DNA from 3 places in the Telluria sp. LT1R51-2 genome. Region 2 is predicted to be linked to each of the others. Evidence: predicted binding sites of a transcription regulator. Region 2 holds the regulator's gene; each other region holds the start of a gene.
The links. The regulator sigma-54, encoded in region 2, starts transcription at its own class of promoters, with help from an activator protein. The targets are predictions, from matches to a motif close to TGGCANGNAANCTGCTTT.

Region 1 (7,378 bases), on a different contig from region 2:
ACAGTCAACAAGTATGCATATAGGGTCATTCCCTACTCTTCGCGCGCGCCGTCGATCCCCAGCTCCACGATCTTGCGCGTGATCGTGTTGCGCCCGATCCCGAGCCGCATGGCTGCGTCGTTCTTGCGCCCGTGTGTGTGCTTGAGCGCCGTGCGGATCAGCGCCGATTCGAACTGGCGGCCCAGGATATCCATCACGTCCATCTGCCCTGCGCTGAGCATGCCGGCCGCCTGCAGTTCGAGCAGCCCCAGCCAGCCTTCGGGCGACTGCGCGCCGGCAGCCTGCAGCACGACGCCACCGCTGGATGCCATTGGCTGCGCACCGGCGCTGACGATGCCGTCGGACAGCGGCACGACGTTCGGCACGCTGCTCCCCGTCAGCGGCGCCGAACCCTGGGTCAGGTCGCGCGGCAGATCCTTGACCTCCACGGTCTGCCCCGGGGCCATCACGGTGATCCAGTTGCACAGGTTTTCCAGCTGGCGCACGTTGCCCGGCAGCTCGAGGCCCGACAGGAAGCGCATTGCCTGCTCGCTCATGCGCTTGGGTTCCACCCCCAATTGGTGCGCGCTCTGCACCAGGAAGTGGCGCGTGAGAACGGGAATGTCTTCGTTGCGTTCGCGCAGCGACGGCAGGCGCAGGCGGATCACGTTCAGGCGGTGGTACAAGTCTTCGCGGAACAAGCCGTCGCGCACGCGCTGTTCGAGGTTCTGGTGGGTGGCGGCAATCACGCGCACATTGGCCTTGACCGGCTGGTGGCCGCCCACGCGATAAAAGTGACCATCGGACAGCACGCGCAGCAGGCGCGTCTGCAGGTCGAACGGCATGTCGCCGATTTCATCGAGAAACAGCGTGCCGTCCTCGGCCTGCTCGAAGCGGCCGCGCCGCATCGCCTGCGCACCCGTGAACGCACCGCGTTCGTGGCCGAACAGTTCGGATTCGAGCAGGTCCTTCGGGATCGCCGCTGTGTTGAGCGCAATAAACGGTTGCTGCGCGCGCGGGCTGTGCTTGTGCAGCGCGCGCGCCACGAGCTCCTTGCCGGTGCCCGATTCGCCCGTGATCAGCACCGTGACGTTCGACTGCGACAGGCGGCCGATGGCGCGGAACACCTCTTGCATCGCCGGCGCGTGGCCGAGGATCTCGGGGGTTTCAGCGGGCGGCGCTTCGACGCTCGCTTCGCGCAAACTCTCCTCTAACGCACGCCGGATCAGCGAGACGGCCTTGTCGATATCGAATGGCTTGGCCAGGTAATCAAAGGCGCCGCCCTGGAACGAGGACACCGCCGAGTCGAGGTCCGAGAACGCGGTGATGATAATGACCGGCAGGCCCGGATGGCGTTCCTTGACCGCTTGCAGCAGGTCGATGCCGGATTCGCCCGGCATGCGGATGTCCGACACCAGCACTTGCGGCGTGTCGGTTTCAAAGGCGGTCATGGCTTCGCGCGCATTGGCGAAACTGCGGGTCTCCAGACTTTCGCGCGCCAGGGCCTTTTCAAGGACCCAGCGAATCGATGCATCGTCGTCGACAATCCAGATTGGTTTCATGGTTTCGTGCTTCCCGCAACATGGATTCAATAAAGGACTGGCCGGTGCGGTCCGCTGTCTCCCGCTTATGGCAGGGGCAGCAGGATCCGGAAATCCGTCAGTCCAGGCCGGCTTTCGCACTCGATCACACCCAGGTGTTGCTGCACAAACGTTTGCGCCAGCGTCAGCCCGAGGCCACTCCCGCCGTCACGCCCGGATACGAGCGGATAGAAAATGCGGTCGCGGATATCGGGCGCGATGCCCGGTCCATTGTCGATGATATGCAAGTCTAATGCCAGCCCGTAGCGGACCTTGGCCAGCGTGACCTGGCGCGCCACGCGGGTGCGCAAAACGATCTCGGCGTCGCCCTGCGCAATGCGCCCGGCGACGGCCTGCGCGGCGTTGTGGGCAATGTTCAGCACCACCTGGATCAGCTGCTCCATATCGCCGCGAAACTCGGGAATCGACGCATCGTAATCGCGCCGGATCGACAGCCCCTGCGGAAATTCGGCCAGGATCAGGCTGCGCACGCGCTCGCACACTTCGTGGATATTGACGTCGCCGACGATGTGCGGCTTGCGGTGCGGCGCCAGCAGGCGGTCGACCAGCGTTTGCAGGCGGTCGGCTTCCTTGATGATCACCTGCGTGTATTCCTGCAGCTCCAGCAGGTGGTGCGGCGGCAGCTCGAGTTCGAGCAATTGCGCCGCGCCGCGGATGCCGCCCAGCGGGTTCTTGATTTCGTGCGCCAGGTTGCGGATCAGCTCCTTGTTGGCCTGGCTCTGGTCCATCAGCCGCTCTTCGCGGTCGAGCTTTAGCTGCTGCACGTTCTCGCGCAGCTCGATCAGCGCCGTGCCATCGCCCAGGGCGCTGACGATGCTGTTCACGTGCAGCGGTTCGCGCCCGCTGCGCTGCAGCGTCAGGTCCTGGCGCAGGTCGGCGTACTGGTGCACCAGCGCCTGCGTGATCAACACGCCAATCTCGGCGCCATTGGTAAACAGTTCGGGCAGGCGATGGCGCTGCAGCGACTTGAACGACAGCTCCATCAGGTTTTCGGCGGCGGCGTTGGCATACACCACTTCGCCATCCGGTCCCGTCATCATCACGGCCGAGGCAAGCAAGTCCAGGCCGGCATAACGGGCCGGGTTGCCTGGGTCGTACACGGGTGGGGCCATCGGAGGCAGGGTCATCTGATATTGCCGATCTCGCGCCTGAGCGCTTCGATATTGCGTTCGCTGCGGTTGATTTCCTCGCGCATGGACGCCACGCGCTCCTGGTATTTGGCGTAGTTGCGCTCGTTGCCCTGGCGCTCCGGCTCGCCGTTATTGAAGACGCGCTTGAGGTCGGTGAGCTTGCGTTCTTCCAGGCGCAGTTCATCGCCCAGGATCTCGCGCCGGTCGTCGTCGCGGGCGCGCTGCAGCACGTTGTCCACGCGCGGGAAGTTCGACTGGGCCGCGCTCGGGGCCGCACTCGGGGCGGAATTCGACGCGGATGACCCGCCCCCACCGCCGGCCGAGCGCGGTGCAGGAATCGGGGCCGAGGCTGCCGGCGGCGCGCTGTAGCCGGTATCGATCAGCTGGCACTTGCCGACCTTGGTGTCGGTATACAGCGGCCGGCCATTGGCATCGGTACAACGGTAGATTTGCGCGTGCGCACTGGCGCACAGCAGCACTGAGGCAAACACGGCAGTAAAAACGGCCACACTGGCCTGAAACACACTATTTGTCATTCCCATCCCGGTTGGTCGCAAGGGCACGCTATTGTAGATGCGCCCGACTATACCCCAAGGAATATAAACCCCAAGCAACAAAAAACGCGGGGAAAGCATGGCTTTCCCCGCGTTTGTTCTACCCGCCAGGCTGGCGCGATGCACATCCGCGCCAGCCTGGATGGACCGATTACGACGAGTAGTACATGTCGAATTCGGCTGGGTGCGGGGTCATGCGCATGCGCTGGACTTCCTGCATCTTCAGGTCGATGTAGGCATCGATCATGCTGTCGCTGAACACGCCGCCACGGGTCAGGAACTCGCGGTCTTCGTTCAGTGCGTCCAGTGCTTCTTCCAGCGATGCGCACACCGTCGGGATCAGCTTGTCTTCTTCAGGCGGCAGATGGTACAGGTCTTTGGTTGCCGCTTCGCCCGGGTGAATCTTGTTCTGGATACCATCCAGGCCAGCCATCATCAGTGCTGCGAAGCACAGGTAGACGTTCGCCAGTGGATCCGGGAAACGGGTCTCGATGCGGCGGCCTTTCGGGTTCGCCACGTGCGGGATGCGGATCGACGCCGAACGGTTACGGGCCGAATACGCCAGCTTGACCGGGGCTTCGAAGCCTGGCACCAGGCGCTTGTACGAGTTGGTGCCTGGATTGGTGATCGCGTTCAGAGCGCGGGCGTGCTTGATGATGCCGCCGATGTAGAACAGCGCCGTGTCCGACAGACCTGCGTAGCCGTCGCCTGCGAACAGGTTCTTGCCGTCTTTCCAGATCGACTGGTGCACGTGCATGCCCGAACCGTTGTCGCCAGCCATTGGCTTTGGCATGAAGGTTGCGGTCTTGCCGTAGCTGTGGACCACGTTCCAGATCACGTATTTCATGTTCTGGGTCCAGTCGGCGCGCTCGATCAGCGTCGAGAACTTGGTGCCGATTTCATTCTGGCCGGCGCCGGCGACTTCGTGGTGGTGCACTTCGACCGGGATGCCCATCGATTCGAGGATCAGGCACATTTCGGAGCGCATGTCCTGGAACGAGTCGACTGGTGGCACTGGGAAATAGCCGCCCTTCACGCCTGGACGGTGACCGCTGTTGCCGCCTTCGAATTCCTTGTCGGTCGACCACGATGCTTCTTCCGAGTCGATCTTGACGAAGCAACCCGACATGTCCAGCTTCCAGCGCACGGCGTCGAAGATGAAGAACTCCGGCTCTGGGCCAAAGTAGGCGGTGTCGCCGATGCCCGACGATTTCAGGTAGGCTTCAGCGCGCTTGGCGATCGAACGCGGATCGCGGTCGTAACCCTTGCCGTCCGATGGCTCGACGACGTCGCACTGCATGAACAGCGTGGTCTCTTCCATGAACGGGTCGATATTGGCGGTGTTTGCATCCGGAATCAGGAGCATGTCCGATGCTTCAATACCTTTCCAGCCGGCGATCGACGAACCGTCGAAGGCGTGGCCGGATTCGAATTTGTCCAGGTCGAAGTGCGACACCGGGACCGTGACGTGCTGTTCCTTGCCGCGGGTATCGGCGAAGCGTAAATCAACGAATTTGACTTCGTTGTCTTTGACCATTTGCATTACATCTGCGGCGGACTTTGCCATTCGGAATCTCCTAATTGAAAAAGGGATGTCAGTCTATGCGAACCGACAACTTGCATCATGTTGAAGCACAAATTGTGCCAACTGCGTTGCGAACCAGGGTGCTAACTTATGTGCATGACGGCATGCGCAAATCGTTCTTGGGCAATGGGCTAGTTTACCCATAAAATCGCCTCGACCGGGGGCATCCGGAAAGATTTACCTGTGTGTCAATGTGCACCAGCAAAGAGCAATTCTACGTGCTTGCACCAAATAGGCGCACTACGCTGCGCGCCGGAATGGTGCATTGCAGACGATGAACCAACAATGGGCACTACCAACATGACCAAAGAACAAATTCTCACCGCAGCGCGCCAGCGTGGCGCTGGCCAGCCCTACGCTGGTGCAGTCACGCCTCAGGAAGCATTCGACCTGCTGCAGAGCGGTGCCGACGTCAAGCTGGTCGACGTGCGCACCAATGCCGAACGCGACTGGGTGGGACGCGTCGCCATTGGCCAGGAGCAGCATCTGGCGGTGCAGTGGGCCACCTACCCGGGTGGCGCGCCCAATCCCGACTTCGGCGCGCAGCTCGAACAGGTGGCGGAGAAGGACGACGTGCTGCTGTTCCTGTGCCGCTCGGGCGTGCGCTCGCGCCACAGCGCGCGCGTGGCGACCGAACTCGGCTATGCAAACGCCTTCGACATCCTGGAAGGGTTCGAAGGCGACCGCGATGGCGACGGCCACCGCAAGACGATCGGCGGCTGGTGCACCGCCGGCCTGCCGTGGGTCGGCGCCTGAGCTAGTTGGCGCTACCCGGGTTCGGCAACACCATCAGCTCCAGCCCCGAGGCCGTCCCTGGCGCGTGATACACGCGCTGGGTCGCCTTCCTGAAGTCGCCCGGCTTGGCGTCGGGAATGCGCATGAACGTTTGCGGATTCAGGTCGATCAGCGGGAACCACGAGCTCTGCACCTGCACCATGATCCGGTGACCGCGCCGGAAGGTATGGTTCACCTGGCCCAGTTCATACTTGATCGGCTCGACCTTGCCCGGCACGAATGGTTCCGGCTTTTCATAGCTGTTACGGAACTTGCCGCGCAGCGGATTGCCACGCACCAGTTGCTGGAAGCCCCCTAGGCTCACCGCAGGCGGCCCGACATCGCCGCCCCGCTCAGCCGCCGGGCTCGGGAAGCTGGCCGGGTAGACATCGATCAGCTTGACGACCCAGTCGGCGTCGGTGCCACTCGTGGAGACGAACAGCCTGGGCGTGACCGGCCCGGCAACCGTCACATCCTCTTCCAGCACGGCGCTCTGGTACACCAGCACGTCGGGTCGGGTGGCGGCAAAGCGCTGGTCCGACACCATGTATTCGCGCGGCACGCCCAGCGCCGGATAGCCGATGTACGGCACCGGGCGCGCCGGGTCGGCCACGTATTCGTCGAAACCGGCGCCCGTGGCCGTGCTCATTGTCGCGGCCGGCTGCTGCCAGCCCAGCGTGCCATTCGCGCCAAAGTACAGCGTGCGTGCCTTCGCCGGTTTCGGTGGCCAGGCGTCGTACTGGCGCCAGACATTCGACCCCGTCTCGAACACGGTCACCGGCGCCAGCGTCTTGCCCGGCTTGACGCCCTTCAGGTGCTGCTCGAAGAACGGGAACTGGACCTCGCGCCGGAACCATTCGCTTGTCTTTGCGTCGAACTTCACGTGGCCAAGCCGGGCGCCATCGCCACGCGCCCAGCCGCCGTGCACCCACGGACCCACCACGAGGGCATGGTTGCCGCCCTTGTTCTGCGCTTCCAGCGCGCGGTGCACGATGAACGGGCCGGCCGCATCTTCGGCATCGAACCAGCCGCCCACCGTCAGCACGGCGGCCTTGACGTTCTTGATGTGCGGGCCGATGGCGCGCTCTTTCCAGAAGCTGTCATACGTGTCGTGCTCAATGTTCGGCATGAACAGCTCGCGCTGCGTGTCGGTCATCGTGGCGGCGATATTCGCCAGCGTGCGGTGCTGTAAAAAATAATCGTAGCCGTCGGCCACGCCGTAATCGAATTCGCTACCGGTTTTCGGCAGCGGGGTTGGGTTTGGGGCCGCCGTGAAGGCCGCGTAAAAGTCGAAGTTGGCGGCCAGCTTGAAGGCGCCGCCGTGGTACGAATCGTCGCCCATGTACAGGTCGGCAATCGGCGCCTGGGGCGAGGCGGCCTTGATCGCCGGGTGCGAATCGATGACGCTGGCGACGGCGTAGAAGCCCGGGTAGCTGATGCCCCAGATGCCCACCTTGCCGTTATTGTTCGGGATGTTCTTGAGCAGCCATGCCACCGTGTCGTGCATGTCGTCGCTCTCGCGGCCCTCGCCTTTTGCCAGCTTGCCCTTGCCGTGCGGGGTCATTTCCTGCCACGTCCCTTCGGACATGTAGCGGCCGCGCACATCCTGGTTCACGAAGATGTAGCCCGCTTCCTCGAATTCGCGCGACGGCCCCAGCGACTCCGGCAGCCAGTCCACGCCGTAGCGCAGTTCGCCTTCGGCGCGCACGCCGGCGCTGTACGGGGTGCGCTGCATCAGGAACGGGTAGCTGCGCG
Region 2 (7,378 bases):
TTGTCGATCACGAGCGCGCGCACGCCTTCGAGCACCTCGCCGTGCTCGAAGTTGCGGCGCACGAGCGAGCGCTCCAGGCGCAGGCAGTCGGCGACATCGAGCGACGCGCCGCGCAGCAGCAGCTCGCGCGTCACGCACATCATCAGCGGCGAACGCTGACGCATCGCATTCAATGCCTTCTGCGCGAATGGCGCGTCGTCCCCCGCGAGCGACGCCATGATTGCTGCCACCGAGTCCGCACCGAAGTGCGCATCGATGCGCGCGCGATTGGCCTGCAATTCACTTTCGCCGGCGTGCGCCGTGGCGAACGCGCGGATTGCCGCCGGCAGATGCGCGCCCGGCGTCGCTTCGATCAGCGCCTGCAAGGCCGCCAGGTCGCTGACTGCCACGAACACGTCGGCCAGGCCCACGTACAGTGCGTCGGCCGCGCCGATCGTCAGGCCGGTCAAGCCCAAAAACATCCCCAACTGCCCCGGCGCGTGCGACAAAAAATGGCTGCCGCCGACATCGGGGAACAAACCGATATTCACCTCGGGCATCGCCATCTTGGTGCGCTCGGTGACGATGCGCAGGCCGCAATCGGGCCCGCCCTGCGCGATGCCCATGCCGCCGCCCATGACCACGCCATCCATCAGCGCGATGTACGGTTTCGGATAAAAGTGGATCAGGTGGTTCAGCGCGTATTCTTCGGTGAAGAAATCTTCGAGCAGTGCGCTGCCGCCTTGTGGCGAGGCGTTGCCGACCTCGTGAAAGAAGCGGATATCGCCGCCCGCGCACAGTGCTTTTTCGCTGCTGCTGGTGATCACGACCGCATCGACGGCGGCGTCACGCTGCCAGTCGAGCAGAATCGCGGTCAGTGCGCGCACCATGTCCAGCGACAGCGAATTGAGCGCCTTGGGACGGTCGAGGGTGATGATGCCGGTGCGGTTGGCGATGCGGGTCAGGACGTGTTCGGACATGGCGTGATCCATCGAAAGGAAACACGTATTTTACCGGCAGCGGGATGCAAAAAGGGCGTCCCGAAAAGACGCCCCTGGCGGTGGTGACCTGCGCTCGATCAGGCGGCAGCGACGTCTGCTTCGTCGACGTCCAGGCGTTTGATCGCTGTGCGGTTATGGTCTTTCAGCATCTGCTTGTGCTTCAGAATTTGTCGATCCAGTTTATCCATCAACATGTCGATCGCGGCATACAGGTCTTGCGCGACGCTCGCCACGTGCAGGGTCTTGCCCGACACCTGGACATTGATTTCAGCTTTTTGCCTTTTTTCTTTTTCGGTGAGGTTATCGACGGCCAGGAAGACGTGGGTATCTATGACTTGATCGAAATGGCGAATAATGCGTTCCAGCTTATTCTGAACGTATTCACGGATGGCAGGGGTTACTTCGAGATGGTGACCACTGATGGTGAGGTTCATACACACTCCTTTGAAGATGTCACGTCGCTTGCACCACACAGGAGCTGAAGGCACAGACTGTATGAGCGGCGTTGTTACAAGGCTTTGCGGAGACTGACGGGGGGGATCTTGAGCGCTTCACGGTATTTTGCGACCGTCCTGCGCGCAATGACCATGCCTTGTTCCCCGAGCATTTCCGCGATCTTGCTGTCGGATAATGGATTCTTAGGGTCTTCTGCTCCTGTCAATTGTGCGATGAGCGCACGGATTGCCGTTGAGGATGCTTCGCCTCCCGCCTCGGTGGCAACGTGGCTACCGAAGAAATACTTCAACTCGAACATGCCGTGCGGGGTCAGCATGTATTTCTGGGTTGTGACACGAGAGATCGTGCTCTCGTGCAGACCTAGTGTATCAGCTATCTCGCGCAAAACAAGGGGCCGCATGGCAACCGCGCCATGGCTGAAAAAGTTGCGCTGGCGCTCGACAATCGCTTCGGCCACACGCAGGATCGTGTCGAAACGCTGGCGCATGTTCTTGATGAGCCACTTCGCCTCCTGCATCTGCGCACCCATCTGGCTCTCGCTGCGGCCCTGCTTGAGCATCGTGGCGTACAGGCTGTTCACGCGCAGGCGCGGCATGACGTCCTGGTTCAGCGTGACCGCCCAGCCGTTCTTGGCGCGCCGCACGATCACGTCCGGCACCACGTAATCCGACACGTTCGATGCGAACGCCGCGCCCGGATGCGGATTGCACTGGCGGACCACGGCCTGCACTTCGCGCAGGTCTTCGTCATCGCAATCGAGCGCTTTTTTCAGCTTGCTGTATTCGCGCTGTGCGAACCAGGTCAGGTAGCCTTCGACGATCTTCAGTGCCATGCGGCGCGTCACCATCGGCACGCCCGGCATGCGCCGGATCTGCAGCGCCAGACATTCGGCCGCGCTGCGCGCGCCCACGCCCACCGGGTCCATGCTCTGCACCATCGCCAGCGCGCAGCGCAGTTCGTCCAGGTCGACGTCGAGTTCTTCGGGCAGGCGCGCGTGGATGTCGTCGAGCGGTTCTTCCAGGTAGCCGTTGTCGTCAAGCGCGTCGATCACCAGTTCGGCCAGTGCGCGGTCACGGGTTGACAGCAGCGTTTCGCGCACCTGTTCCATCAGGTGTTCGCGCAGCGTGATGGCGCATGCCTCCAGCTGCGGGCGGCCGTCTTCGTCGTCGCTGCTGCTACTCCCGGACGACGCGCCGCTGCTTTCGCTCCACTCGTTGTCGGGCCGGTCGCCATCGACCGCGCCGCCTTCAGCACCCTCGCCCTCGGCCGGTGCACTGCCCTCGCCTTCGGCCTGCTGGCCCGGCGCCGGCGGCGCCTCGCCCGGTGCCGGCGCATTGTTGATGGCGCCATCGGCCAGCAAGCGCACCGAATGATCGAGCGGGTCGTCGAGCCTTTCGAGCAGCGGGTTATCGCCCAGTATCTGCTCGATCTCCTGGTGCAGTTCGAGCGTCGACAGCTGCAGCAACCGGATCGATTGCTGCAGCTGTGGCGTGAGCGCCAGGTGCTGCGAAGTGCGGAGCTGAAGGGACTGTTTCATCAATTGAGTATGGCTTACATGCGGAAATGTTCACCAAGGTACACGCGGCGCACCGACTCGTCGGCGATGATATCGTCGGGTCGGCCGGATGCGAGCACCGCGCCCTGATTGATGATGTAGGCGCGGTCGCAGATACCGAGCGTCTCGCGCACATTGTGGTCGGTGATCAGGACGCCGATCTTGCGCTCCTTGAGGAAGCGCACGATGCGCTGGATCTCGATCACGGCGATCGGGTCGACACCGGCAAAGGGTTCATCGAGCAGCACGAAGCGAGGATTGGTGGCCAGTGCGCGTGCGATCTCCACGCGGCGTCGCTCGCCGCCCGACAGCGACAGCGCCGGGTTCTCGCGCAGCTTTTCGATCTGCAGATCGGCCAGCAGGTTGTCGAGCCGCTCGCCGATCTGCGCCTTGGTCAGCGACTTGCCGTCGACCTTCTGCAGTTCGAGCACGGCGCGGATGTTTTCTTCCACCGTCAGCTTGCGAAACACCGACGCTTCCTGCGGCAGGTACGACAGGCCGAGCACCGCGCGGCGATGGATCGGCATCCTGGTGATGTCGGTGCCGTTGATGCTGATCGAGCCGGCATCCGACGGCACCAGGCCCACGATCATGTAGAACGAGGTGGTCTTGCCGGCGCCGTTCGGGCCCAGCAAACCCACCACCTCGCCGCATTCGACATCCAGCGACACGTCACGCACGACCAGGCGCTTGCCATAGCTTTTCTGCAGGCCCTTGACGACCAGCGTGCTGCGATCGTTCAAGGCCGTCATTGCGTGCCTCCGGCCGGCGTGCGCTTGGGCGCCAGGATCAGCGTACCGCGCCCGCCGCCAACCTTGCTCTCGCCACTGACGTCATTGCGCACGGCGACGACTTCCTTGCGGTTGTCGTACGAAATGAACGGGCCGGTCATCTGGTTGGTCATCCGGTCGTTTTCGAGTTCCTTGACGATGGCGTTCGAGTACAAGCGCACCAGCTCCGTACGCTCATCGTATTCGATGCGTTCGGCCTGGCCCTCGACCCACAGGTTCGGGCCGCCGTCGCGCTTCTGGCGGAACGTGGCAGGCTTGCCGTTGGCCGCGGTGAGCGTCACGCTCATGTAGCCTTCGGGCGTATCCCTGACCACCGCGCGTTCGGCCTTGACCAGCAGCGTGCCGCGGGTCAGGATCACGTTGCCGGTAAAGGTGCGCACGCCTGCGACGCCATCGAGGTCGCCGTTATCGTATTCGAGAGCCGCCTGCTTGAGCGAGTCGGCCTTTTCGGCCATCGCGCTCAAGGAAAGGAGTGACAAGAAAGCGGCAGCAAAAAGTTTTTTCATGATGGTGCTGGTCCTGGGTTAACACGCGCGCATGGCTGGTGGCCTTCAGCGCTGGCGTGGCGGATAGACGATACGGCCGCGGCCGGACAATTTCATCTGCATGGTCGCATTGTTGGCCACCAGGCCGACGGCCTTGAGGCTGGACGCGCCAAGCTCCATGTCGATCGGCTGGTCGGTCTTGACGATTTCTTCGTCGGGCAATACGGTCATGGCCGACGTGCGCACGCGCAGCGCTTCGCTGGCGGGCGTCTTCGGGCGCTGCAGATCGACGTCGCCGAACAGTTCGACGCGGTGCTCTTCGTGGAAGATGCGCGCGCTCTTGGCCACCACCGTCATCGGTGGACGGCCCGGTTCGACGCCGCGCATGAGGGGCTGGTCGACATTCGACACGTCGCCTTGCGGGATGTGGGCCAGGCGCTTGCCCGACACCACGTAGCTCGGCTGGCCGTTGGGCGTCATCCGCACGAACGAGAAGTTCTCGACGATGTAATCCGGCTCGTCGGGCGGGCCGCCCAGTTGCGCATCGATGTTAGTCCCCTGCATCAGCTGCAGCAGCCAGAAGCTGCCGAAGGCGAAGAACACGCCGATCACGATCATCGCCAGCAAGTTCCAGCGATGCGAGGTGCGTTTGTTGGAGGCGAGTGTGGCCATGGCGCTCAGGCGAAATACGGCGCGAGCGCCTGGTCGTAGGTGCCCTGCGCGCGCATGACGAGGTCGCAGATCTCGCGCACCGCGCCACGCCCGCCACCGTTCTTGGTCACGTAATGCGCGCGGTGCTGCACGTCCGGATGACCTGAGGGCACGGCGACGGCAAAACCGACGCGCGCGAACAGCGGCAGGTCGATCACGTCGTCGCCGATGTAGCCGCATTGGTCGGCGGTAAAGCCGGTGGCCTCGAGCAGATTGGCAAAGCCGATGCGCTTGTCGTGGTTGCCCTGGTAGACATGCGAGATGCCCAGGTCGGCGGCGCGCCGGACGACGATCGGCGACAGGCGCGCACTGATGATCGCGGTCTGCACGCCGGATTTATTCAGCATCTGGATGCCCAGGCCGTCGAGCACATTGAAGGTCTTGGTCACTTCGCCATCGGGGCCGTAGGTCAGGCTGCCGTCGGTAAGCACGCCGTCGACGTCGAAGATCATGACCTTGATGCGCGCGGCGCGCTCGATGTGGGCCAATACGGGAATAGTCATCAAATCACCTTTGCGCGGGTCAGGTCGTGGATGTGCAGCGCGCCGACCAGCTGGCCCGCCTCATCGATCACGAGCATCTGGTTGATGCGGAATTCTTCCATCACGGCGACCGCGTCGACGGCCAGCTGCTCGGGACGTACGCTGCGCGGATTGGCGTGCATGACGTCGCGAATCAGCACGTTCGAAAAATCGTGCATGCGCTCGATCACGCGGCGCAAGTCGCCGTCGGTGAACACACCCAGCGGCCGGCCATCGGAATCGACCACGGCGGTCATGCCCATGCCCTTCTGGCTGATCTCGAGCAGTGCCTTGACCAGCGGGACATCCAGGCCCACCGACGGGATGGCATCGCCGGTGCGCATGACGTCGCGCACATGCGTGAGCAGGCGCCGGCCCAGCGCGCCGCCCGGATGCGACAGCGCGAAATCCTGCTCGCGGAAACCCCGCACGTCGAGCAGCGCCACGGCCAGCGCATCGCCCATGGCCAGCGTGACGGTGGTGCTGGTGGTTGGCGCCAGGTTGAGCGTGCAGGCTTCTTTCGCCACCGCGATATTCAGGTGGACGTCGGCCAGCTTGGCCAGCCGCGAAGCCGGCTTGCCGGTCATGGCGATCACGCGCGCGCCCAGGCGCTTCACGGCCGGCAGGATGTCGAGCAGTTCGGACGATTCGCCCGAATTGGAAATGGCGATCAGAATGTCATTCGCGGTCACCATGCCAAGGTCGCCGTGCGCGGCTTCGCCCGGGTGCATGAAGAACGCCGGCGTACCGGTGGACGACAGCGTGGCGGCGATCTTGCGGCCGATGTGCCCCGACTTGCCCATGCCCGAGACAACCACGCGGCCGGTGCCGGCGTAGATCAGCTGCGCGGCGTCGACGAAGCTGCTGTCGTCGCCCAGGCGCGCGTGCAGCGCCACGATGGCGTCGGCCTCGATCGCAAGCGTCTGGCGACCCAGTTCCAGCACGCGCTGCGCCAGGGTTTCGTCAAAACTTTTCAGCATTATTTGGTCATCAGTTACACTCATTCCAGAAGTATAAACGAATTGCGAAAGCAAAAAACTTGCCAGTCGTAACATTCGATGACAAGTACGCCTCGCCACCCCAACCGTCACCCGCTTCACCCCATGCATTCTGGTCTCGAACTCACCCTGTTGCTGCTTGGCTGCGCCGTCCTCGGCGTGGTCGCCTTTCGTACCCTGCAGCTGCCGCCGATGCTCGGCTACCTGGCCGTCGGCGTCCTGATCGGCCCCCACGCCCTGGCCCTGGCCGAAGACAGCCCCACCACCCACGCGCTGGGCGAATTCGGCATCGTCTTTTTGATGTTCTCGATCGGGCTCGAATTCTCGCTCGGCCAGCTGCGCTCGATGCGGCGCATCGTGTTCGGGCTGGGGCTCGGCCAGGTCGTGACGACCGTCGCTGCGGCCATGGGCATCGGCCTGCTGGCGGCGTACCTGATGCCGCACCTGACGCTGGCCTGGCAGGCCGCATTCGCGCTGGGCGGCGCGCTGGCCATGTCGTCCACGGCGATCGTCGTCAAGCTGCTTACCGAGCGCCTCGAACTCGAGAGCGAACACGGGCGGCGCATCATCGGCATCCTGTTGTTCCAGGATCTGGCGGTGGTGCCGCTGTTGATCATGATCCCGGCGCTGGCGCGCGATCCGGAAGACATGGCCATCACGCTGGGACTGGCCGCGCTCAAGGCCGGGCTGGTGCTGGCGCTGCTGCTGTTCTTTGGCCAGAAGCTGATGGGTCGCTGGTTCACGATCGTGGCCAAGCGCCGCTCGCAAGAGCTGTTCATGCTTAACCTGCTGCTCGTGACACTGGGGTCCGCCTGGATCACCGAGCAGGCCGGCCTGTCGCTGGCGCTGGGCGCTTTCGTCGCCGGCATGCTGATTTCCGA
Region 3 (7,378 bases), on a different contig from region 2:
CGGCCTCGACCTGTTCTTCTGGGACCAGGTAATGCTTGACGTCGAGTGCGGCCGGCGTGAGCAGGTGCGCGCGGCCGATCGCGATGCCGCGCGAGACCGGAATGCCGTGAAGGAGAAAGGAAGCCATGGAAGAATCCGTTGAACGCGAGGGGACCGCTTCACGCGGCATTATTCACCTTCACCGAACTTGTCGTTGACCAGCGCCGTGAGGGCCGCGAGCGCGGCTTCTTCGTCGGCGCCATCGGCTTCGAGCGTGACCTTGGCGCCCTTGCCGGCGGCGAGCATCATGACACCCATGATCGACTTGGCATTGATGCGCCGGCCGTTGCGGGTGAGCCAGACGTCGCTCTTGTACCTGGCGGCCAGTTGCGTGAACTTGGCGGAGGCCCGTGCGTGCAGGCCCAGCTTGTTGATGATCTCGAGTTCTTGTTGAATCATAGTCGCTTTATCGTTTTTGTAATGTGTCTGACTGCGCCCGGTATCTCCTCGCACGCATCGCCATTGCCAACGCCATCGCCGCCTGTCCTACCCCACCCGGATCCGGTTATCCACCCGCACTGCCCCGTTCTGCGCACCGGCCAGCGCCATCTCGACGACCACATCGAGCGAGTCGCGCCGGTAGGTGATCGCGCGCAGCAGCATCGGCAGGCTGATGCCAGCGATGACTTCCACGTGGCCCGCGTCGGCCAGCGAATTGCAGCAGTTCGACGGCGTGCCGCCCTTGACGTCGGTGATCACCAGCACGCCGTCGCCGTCGTCAAGACGCGCGATGGCTTCTTTGGCCAGGCAGTTGATCTGGCCGATATCCTGGTCAGCCGTCACGTCGATTGCCTCGACGCGCTCGGTGGGGCCGCGAAATACGTGCGTTGCCGCGGCGATGAATGCCTGGCCCAGCGGTGCGTGGGTCAGGAGCAGGATGCCTACCATGTCGTTATCCAAGTACTTTCTGTTCGACCGCGTCGATGAACATCGCGGCCACGTCAAAACCGGTCTGGTCGAAGATCTCCTGGAAGCAGGTCGGGCTGGTCACGTTCACTTCGGTCAGGTTCTCGCCGATCACGTCCAATCCTACCAGTAACAGGCCACGCTCGGCCAGCAACGGGCCGAGGGCTTCGGCGATCTCGCGATCGCGCTCGCTGATCGGCTGCGCCACGCCGATGCCGCCGGCGGCCAGGTTGCCGCGCACTTCGCCGTTTTGCGGAATCCGCGCCAGCACGAACGGCACCGGCTTGCCGCCGATGACCAGCACGCGCTTGTCGCCCTTGTCGATCGCCGGGATGAACTTCTGGGCCATGATCGTGTGGCGGCCGTTGGCCGTCAGCGTCTCGATGATCGAACCCAGATTGAGCGCGTCGCTTTTCACGCGGAAGATGCCGGCGCCGCCCATGCCGTCGAGCGGCTTGAAGATCACGTCGCCGTGCTTGGCGTGGAAGTCGCGCAGGCGCGCTTCATCCGAAGTGACCATCGTTGGCGACGTGTATTGGCTGAACTGGCCGATTGCCAGTTTTTCGTTGTGGTCGCGGATCGCCGACGGGCTGTTGATCACGCAGGCGCCCTGGCGCACGGCCAGTTCGAGCAGGTAGGTGCCGTAGACGTATTCCATGTCGAACGGCGGGTCCTTGCGCTCGATGATGGCGTCGAATTCGGACAATTTCACGTCGACTGCGGCATCGGCCGTGTACCAGACATCCGGCTCGCCCGTCAGGTGGATCTGCATCACGCGCGCGCTGACGATACCCTCTTCGAGCACCATGTCGCGCTGTTCGAAGAAGTACAGGGCATGACCGCGCCGGGCCGCTTCGCGCATCATGGCGAAGGTCGAATCCTTGTAAATCTTGAATCCGGACAGCGGGTCGGCGAGAAAAGCGATTTTCATGGGGCGTCCAATCGATGTAATACCTTGATTTTAGCCCGAATCGGCAAACCTCGCGGACCAAGCCCCGAGGTTTGCCGGACGCAGTGCGTCAGTACACTTCCGGATTCGGATCGGTGCGTTCGAGTTCCAGCGATGCGGCCAGCATGCCCAGGCGCGCGACGACGCCGTACACGTAAAAGCGGTTGGGCGCGGCGGTGCCCGGCTTGGCTTTCGGATCGGGCATCGCGTGCTGCTGCGCGAACGCCAGCGGCACGAACTGCGAACCGGGCGCATTGAGGTTCTGGTCGATGCCACGCTCGGCGTGCACGCGGTAGAAGCCACCCACGACATAGCGATCGATCATGTAGACGACCGGTTCGGCGACGGCGTCGTCGATCGATTCGAAGGTGGGCACGCCTTCCTGGATGATCAGATCGGTCACGGCCACGCCATCCTTGACCACCGACATGCGCGCGCGCTGGGCCGGGGTCAGGTCGCGCACTTCGCTCGCGTCCTTGATCGTCATGACGCCCATGCCATAGGTGCCGGCGTCGGGCTTGAGGATCACGAAGGGCTTGCGCTCCTTCATGCCGTATTCCTTGTACTTCTTCTTGATCTTCGAGAACAGCGCCGAGACGTCGTCGGCCAGTGCTTCGGTGCCAACGTTCTCGCGCAGGTCGACTTCGGCGCAGGTACTGTGCAGCGGGTTGACCAGCCACGGATCGATGTCGATCAGCTTGCCGAACTTCTTGGCCACTTCGTCCAGCGCCTTCAGGTGGTTGCTCTTGCGGCGCAGCGCCCAGCCGGCGTGCAGCGGCGGCAGCAAGGCTTGCTCGTGGACGTTCTCCAGGATCGACGGAATGCCGCCCGACAGGTCATTGTTGAGCAGGATGGTGCACGGGTCGAAGTCGGGCAGGCCGACGCGGCGGCCATTGGCCGAACGCACCAGCGGCTCGAGCACGAGCATATTGCCGTCCGGCAGCGCCAGCGGTGTCGGCTCGGTGATGTCGGGCGAGAACGTGCCAAGGCGGACATGCAGGCCGGTCTGGCGGAATATCTGCATCAGGCGCGCGACGTTCTGCAGGTAGATCGGGCTGCGGCGGTCGGCGTCCGGCACCAGCAGCAGGTTGCGCGCGTCGGGGCAATACTTGTCGACGGCGGCCATGGCCGCCTGTACCGTCAGCGGCAGCATTTCGCTGGCCAGGTTGTTGAAGCCACCCGGGAACAGATTGGTGTCCACCGGCGCGAGCTTGTAGCCGGCATTGCGCAGATCGACCGAGCAATAAAATGGCGGCGTGTGCTCCTGCCACTCGAGGCGGAACCAGCGCTCGATGGCAGGCGTGGCTTCGAGGATTTTCTTTTCCAGGTCCAGCAAGGGACCGGTCTGGGCGGTGGCGAGGTGCGGAACCATTGATTGGACGTCCTTGTTGTGCGCTTCTTGTTGTTAATTTAAGTTGGGAATCGCATATGGGGTTGGTCAGGCTATTTTAAAGGGCAATGCGAGGGCAATGCGAAGAATGCAAAAAACGCCGTCCCCGCTTGTGCGGAGACGACGTTTTCAGGGACAACCGGCGACTGAGCGGATCAGTAGCGGTAAGCCGACTCGCCGTGGCTCGTGATGTCCAGACCTTCGCGTTCCTCTTCTTCCGGCACACGCAGACCGATCACGATATCCACCAGCTTGAAGGCGATGAAGGCAACGACGGCCGACCAGATGACAGTCACGCCGATCGCATGGGCCTGGATCCACAGCTGGCCGACGATCGAGTAGCTCGTGTTCATCGCATTGGTCGTGTAATCCCACACGCCCTGCCCGCCCAGTGCCGGCGACGCAAACACGCCGGTCAGCATCGCGCCCAGGATACCGCCCACGCCGTGCACGCCGAACACGTCGAGCGAATCGTCGGCGCGCAGCAGGCGCTTCAGACCCGTCACGCCCCACAGGCAGACGATACCGGCCAGCAGGCCGATGACCAGCGCGCCCATCGGACCGACGAAGCCGGCGCCCGGGGTGATTGCGACCAGGCCCGACACGGCGCCCGATGCAGCGCCCAGCATCGATGGCTTGTGCTTGAAGATCCACTCGCCCAGCACCCAGGTGAGGGTCGCGCCGGCGGTGGCCAGCAGCGTGTTCAGGAACGCCAGTGCCGCCACGTCGCCCGCTTCGAGCGCCGAGCCAGCATTGAAGCCGAACCAGCCGACCCACAGCAGCGATGCGCCGACCATCGTCATCGGCAGCGAGTGTGGCGCCATCGATTCACGGCCGTAACCGATCCGCTTGCCGATCACATAGGCGCCCACCAGGCCGGCCACGGCCGAGTTGATGTGCACCACGGTGCCGCCCGCGAAGTCGAGCGCGCCCTGCTGCCACAGATAACCGGCAGCTGCGGTGACGGTCTGCAGCGAGGCAGCGTCGGTGATGGCGTCAGGACCTGCCCAGAACCAGACCATGTGCGCAACCGGCAGGTAGCCGAAGGTGAACCACAGCACGACGAACACCAGCACGGCCGCGAACTTGGCGCGTTCGGCAAAGGCGCCGACGATCAGCGCGCAGGTAATCGCTGCAAAGGTGCCCTGGAAGGCGACAAAGATGAATTCGGGGATCATCGTCTCTTTGCTGAAGGTCGCGGCCATCGCGAACTTGCCGGCGACCGGATCCCAGATGCCTTGCAGGAAAGCGCGGTCGAAGCCGCCGATGAACGCGTTGCCCTGCGTGAAGGCCAGCGAGTAGCCGTACAGGCACCACAGCACGATCACGAGGGCAAACACCATCATCACCTGCATCAGCACCGACAACATGTTCTTGGCGCGCACGAGGCCACCGTAGAACAGCGCCAGGCCGGGAATGGTCATCAGGATCACCAGCAGCGTGGCGACGAACATCCAGGCCGTATCCCCCTTGTTGATGGACGGCGCCGCCATGGCCGGGAGGGCAACGCCCAGGCCCAGCAAGGCGGTCAGTATCGTTGTAGTTATACGCTTCATGAAAACATTCCCTCTTACAGTGCGTCGTTGCCGGTCTCGCCGGTACGGATACGGATGACCTGGTTCAGGTCGGCCACGAAGATCTTGCCGTCACCGATCTTGCCGGTGCGGGCAGCGCCCTGGATCGCATCGATGACCTGGTCGACGATGGCATCGTCGACGGCGGCTTCGATCTTGATCTTGGGCAGGAAGTCGACGACGTACTCGGCGCCACGGTACAGCTCGGTGTGGCCTTTCTGGCGACCGAAACCCTTCACTTCGGTCACGGTCATGCCTTGCACGTTGATTTCCGACAGTGCCTCTCGCACCTCGTCGAGCTTGAAGGGCTTGATGATGGCGGTGATCATTTTCATGGTATTGCCTCTTTTGCAATCAAAAAGTTTTTGAGACGGACAGCACGGCGGCGGACTTGCCGAGGTTCTTGCCTTCCGGGCTCAGGTAGGCGTCGGTATTCGCCTTGTGCCACGCCAGCGCCACGGTGGCGACGCCGAAGTCCTTGGTGACGCCGACCTTGTAGTCGGTGTACGAAAACGCGCTGTTGTTCTTCAGTTTCTGGCGCCCGACGTGCAGGTTCAGGATGAAGCCGTTGCTGACGTCGATGTCGGCGCCCACGTCCAGGTAGCCGCTGCGTTTGCTGTCTGCGGTGCCGAACAGATTGGTCGTCGAGTGCGAGTACTTGATGTAGGCCGGGCCGTAGCCGAGTTTGCCGTACAGCTCGAACGTGTTCGCGCTCGGGTTCAGGCCATTGTCCGGGTAGTAGTAATACAGGCCGCCGATGTCATAGCTGATCGCGTCGCTCAACTGACCGCGCTTGCCGCCATAGACGTCCCATTCGATATTGCCGTCGCCGCCCAGGTCTTTCGTCCATTTGATGGTGGAAAGCCAGGTACCCACGTAGAAGCCGGATGGGCCATGTACGTAGTCGACGCCGCCCTGGAGGGCCGGGTCGAGGGCTGTTTGCGACAAGCCGCGGTAACGGTAGTCGCTGGTGAGGCTCGCGTTGTAGCTCACCTGGTGTTCGGCGGGTTGTTCCTGTGCCATGCCCTGCGTGCTGGCAAGTGCCGACACTGCCAGGACAACTGCGCTGAATTTTGCTTTGCACTTCATGACAAACCCCCTTGATGAACAACATGAAAAATGACTGCTTGTGGATCCTTGTGATGTTCTTTATCTACGTTTTATTTAGCAGGATGCGTGCCAGCTCATAGCCAGCTCATATCCAGCTTACAAACGGGAAAAAGGTCCTTGTTTTTTTGGTAAACACGCCCCACATCGGTTTTGCTACAACACAACGGACCGCACACGGCACCCAGACGGCCGTTCGGCGCACTAGATCAGGTCACATTGCACCATCATGGAGCGTGCGGCCTCGGCAGAAAGGGAAATCGATATGAGTAACAGCAACTTCTTCAGCGACTTGCAGGGCAAGATCAACCAGGCGCTCGAGAGCGGCCCGGCCAAGGACATTGAACGCAATGTGAAGGCGGCCATGACGTCGGGCTTTTCCAAGCTCGATCTGGTGACGCGCGAGGAATTCGATATCCAGGCCCAGGTGCTGGCCAAGACACGCAGCAAGCTCGAGGCGCTCGAACTGCGCGTGAGTGAGCTGGAAGCCAAGCTGGGTGCAGGCAGCACCACGGCGTCGTCGGCAACTTCATCGGCAACCTCGGCGACAGCGGCTTCGGCATCGGCCGCGTTTCCGACCTCGGGCAGCTCGGCGATTCCGATGCCGGGCGCCGCGCCATCGGCCACCGCGCCATTCCCGGCCGCACCGGAAGATCCGACGATCGTCGTGCCGCCAACGCTCGACAAGCATTAAACAGTCCTCAGGCCAGCCCGCCTCGCGCGGGTGGCCTCGGCGGCAGTAGCGGCACGCCCGTGTCGCCATCTTTTGACGCGCATCCCGGCTTATACTGGTTGTCTTTACGGAGACCACGATGACCCGACAGTTTGCCGCGCTGATCACCACCTGTACCCTGCTGGCCATACCAGCCCAGATCCACGCGCAGGCAACCGCTGCCGGTGGTGACGTCCGTCCCGAGATTCTGCGCCAGCTCGATGGCGCCTGGACCATGACGGGTGATGTGCGGGGCAAACCGGTCACCTACCGCATGGTGGCCAAGTCGGCCTTGCACGGCACATTCACCGAGCTGCGCATGCAGGACGTGCAGGTGCCCGCGCAGTATGAAGCGGCCGTCTTCGTCGGCTACGATGCCGCCAGCAAGACCATCATCGCGCACTGGATGGACAGCTTCGGCGCAAAGTACTCGGTCCCGCACGGCAGTGGCAACATCACCGGCAACGTCGTCACATTCACCATTCCCTACCCGAGCGGCCCGTTTCGCAATACCTGGCGTTTCGATCCGGCCACCTCGACGTGGCAGTTCGCGCTCGATGCGGCGCAGCCGGACGGCTCGTGGAAGCACTTCGCCGGCTACGCGCTCAGGCGCGACTGAGCGCGCCCGGACCGGCGGGCTTCAATCGACGCTGACTTCCTTGCGGTTGTCACGCGCCACGCGGTCGATCAGCTTGTTGTAC

Region 1: a site for sigma-54 is predicted at 4,894-4,911, ahead of glnA (type I glutamate--ammonia ligase). Genes of this name have one in related genera too.
Region 3: a site for sigma-54 is predicted at 6,023-6,040, ahead of AC56LH_RS00055 (TorF family putative porin). Genes of this name have one in related genera too.

The regions. Positions count from the first base shown of each region.
Region 1 is NZ_JCASIM010000001.1:465,516-472,893, reverse strand. Features, by position in the region: gene ntrC (nitrogen regulation protein NR(I)) at 33-1,541, opposite strand; gene glnL (nitrogen regulation protein NR(II)) at 1,607-2,707, opposite strand; gene AC56LH_RS02145 (DUF4124 domain-containing protein) at 2,704-3,219, opposite strand; gene glnA (type I glutamate--ammonia ligase) at 3,416-4,831, opposite strand; gene AC56LH_RS02135 (rhodanese-like domain-containing protein) at 5,150-5,605, shown strand; gene AC56LH_RS02130 (CocE/NonD family hydrolase) at 5,607-7,378, opposite strand, start outside.
Region 2 is NZ_JCASIM010000002.1:226,788-234,165, forward strand. Features, by position in the region: gene AC56LH_RS19205 (enoyl-CoA hydratase/isomerase family protein) at 1-959, opposite strand, end outside; gene hpf (ribosome hibernation-promoting factor, HPF/YfiA family) at 1,058-1,414, opposite strand; gene AC56LH_RS19215 (RNA polymerase factor sigma-54) at 1,489-2,973, opposite strand; gene lptB (LPS export ABC transporter ATP-binding protein) at 2,988-3,743, opposite strand; gene lptA (lipopolysaccharide transport periplasmic protein LptA) at 3,740-4,288, opposite strand; gene lptC (LPS export ABC transporter periplasmic protein LptC) at 4,334-4,939, opposite strand; gene AC56LH_RS19235 (KdsC family phosphatase) at 4,945-5,481, opposite strand; gene AC56LH_RS19240 (KpsF/GutQ family sugar-phosphate isomerase) at 5,481-6,503, opposite strand; gene AC56LH_RS19245 (monovalent cation:proton antiporter family protein) at 6,603-7,378, shown strand, end outside.
Region 3 is NZ_JCASIM010000001.1:9,755-17,132, reverse strand. Features, by position in the region: gene ptsP (phosphoenolpyruvate--protein phosphotransferase) at 1-127, opposite strand, end outside; gene AC56LH_RS00085 (HPr family phosphocarrier protein) at 169-438, opposite strand; gene AC56LH_RS00080 (PTS sugar transporter subunit IIA) at 526-927, opposite strand; gene gshB (glutathione synthase) at 932-1,876, opposite strand; gene gshA (glutamate--cysteine ligase) at 1,965-3,266, opposite strand; gene AC56LH_RS00065 (ammonium transporter) at 3,440-4,840, opposite strand; gene glnK (P-II family nitrogen regulator) at 4,855-5,193, opposite strand; gene AC56LH_RS00055 (TorF family putative porin) at 5,213-5,947, opposite strand; partial or broken gene AC56LH_RS00050 (accessory factor UbiK family protein) at 6,231-6,464, shown strand; gene AC56LH_RS00045 (DUF1579 family protein) at 6,778-7,296, shown strand; gene AC56LH_RS00040 (ABC transporter permease/M1 family aminopeptidase) at 7,318-7,378, opposite strand, start outside.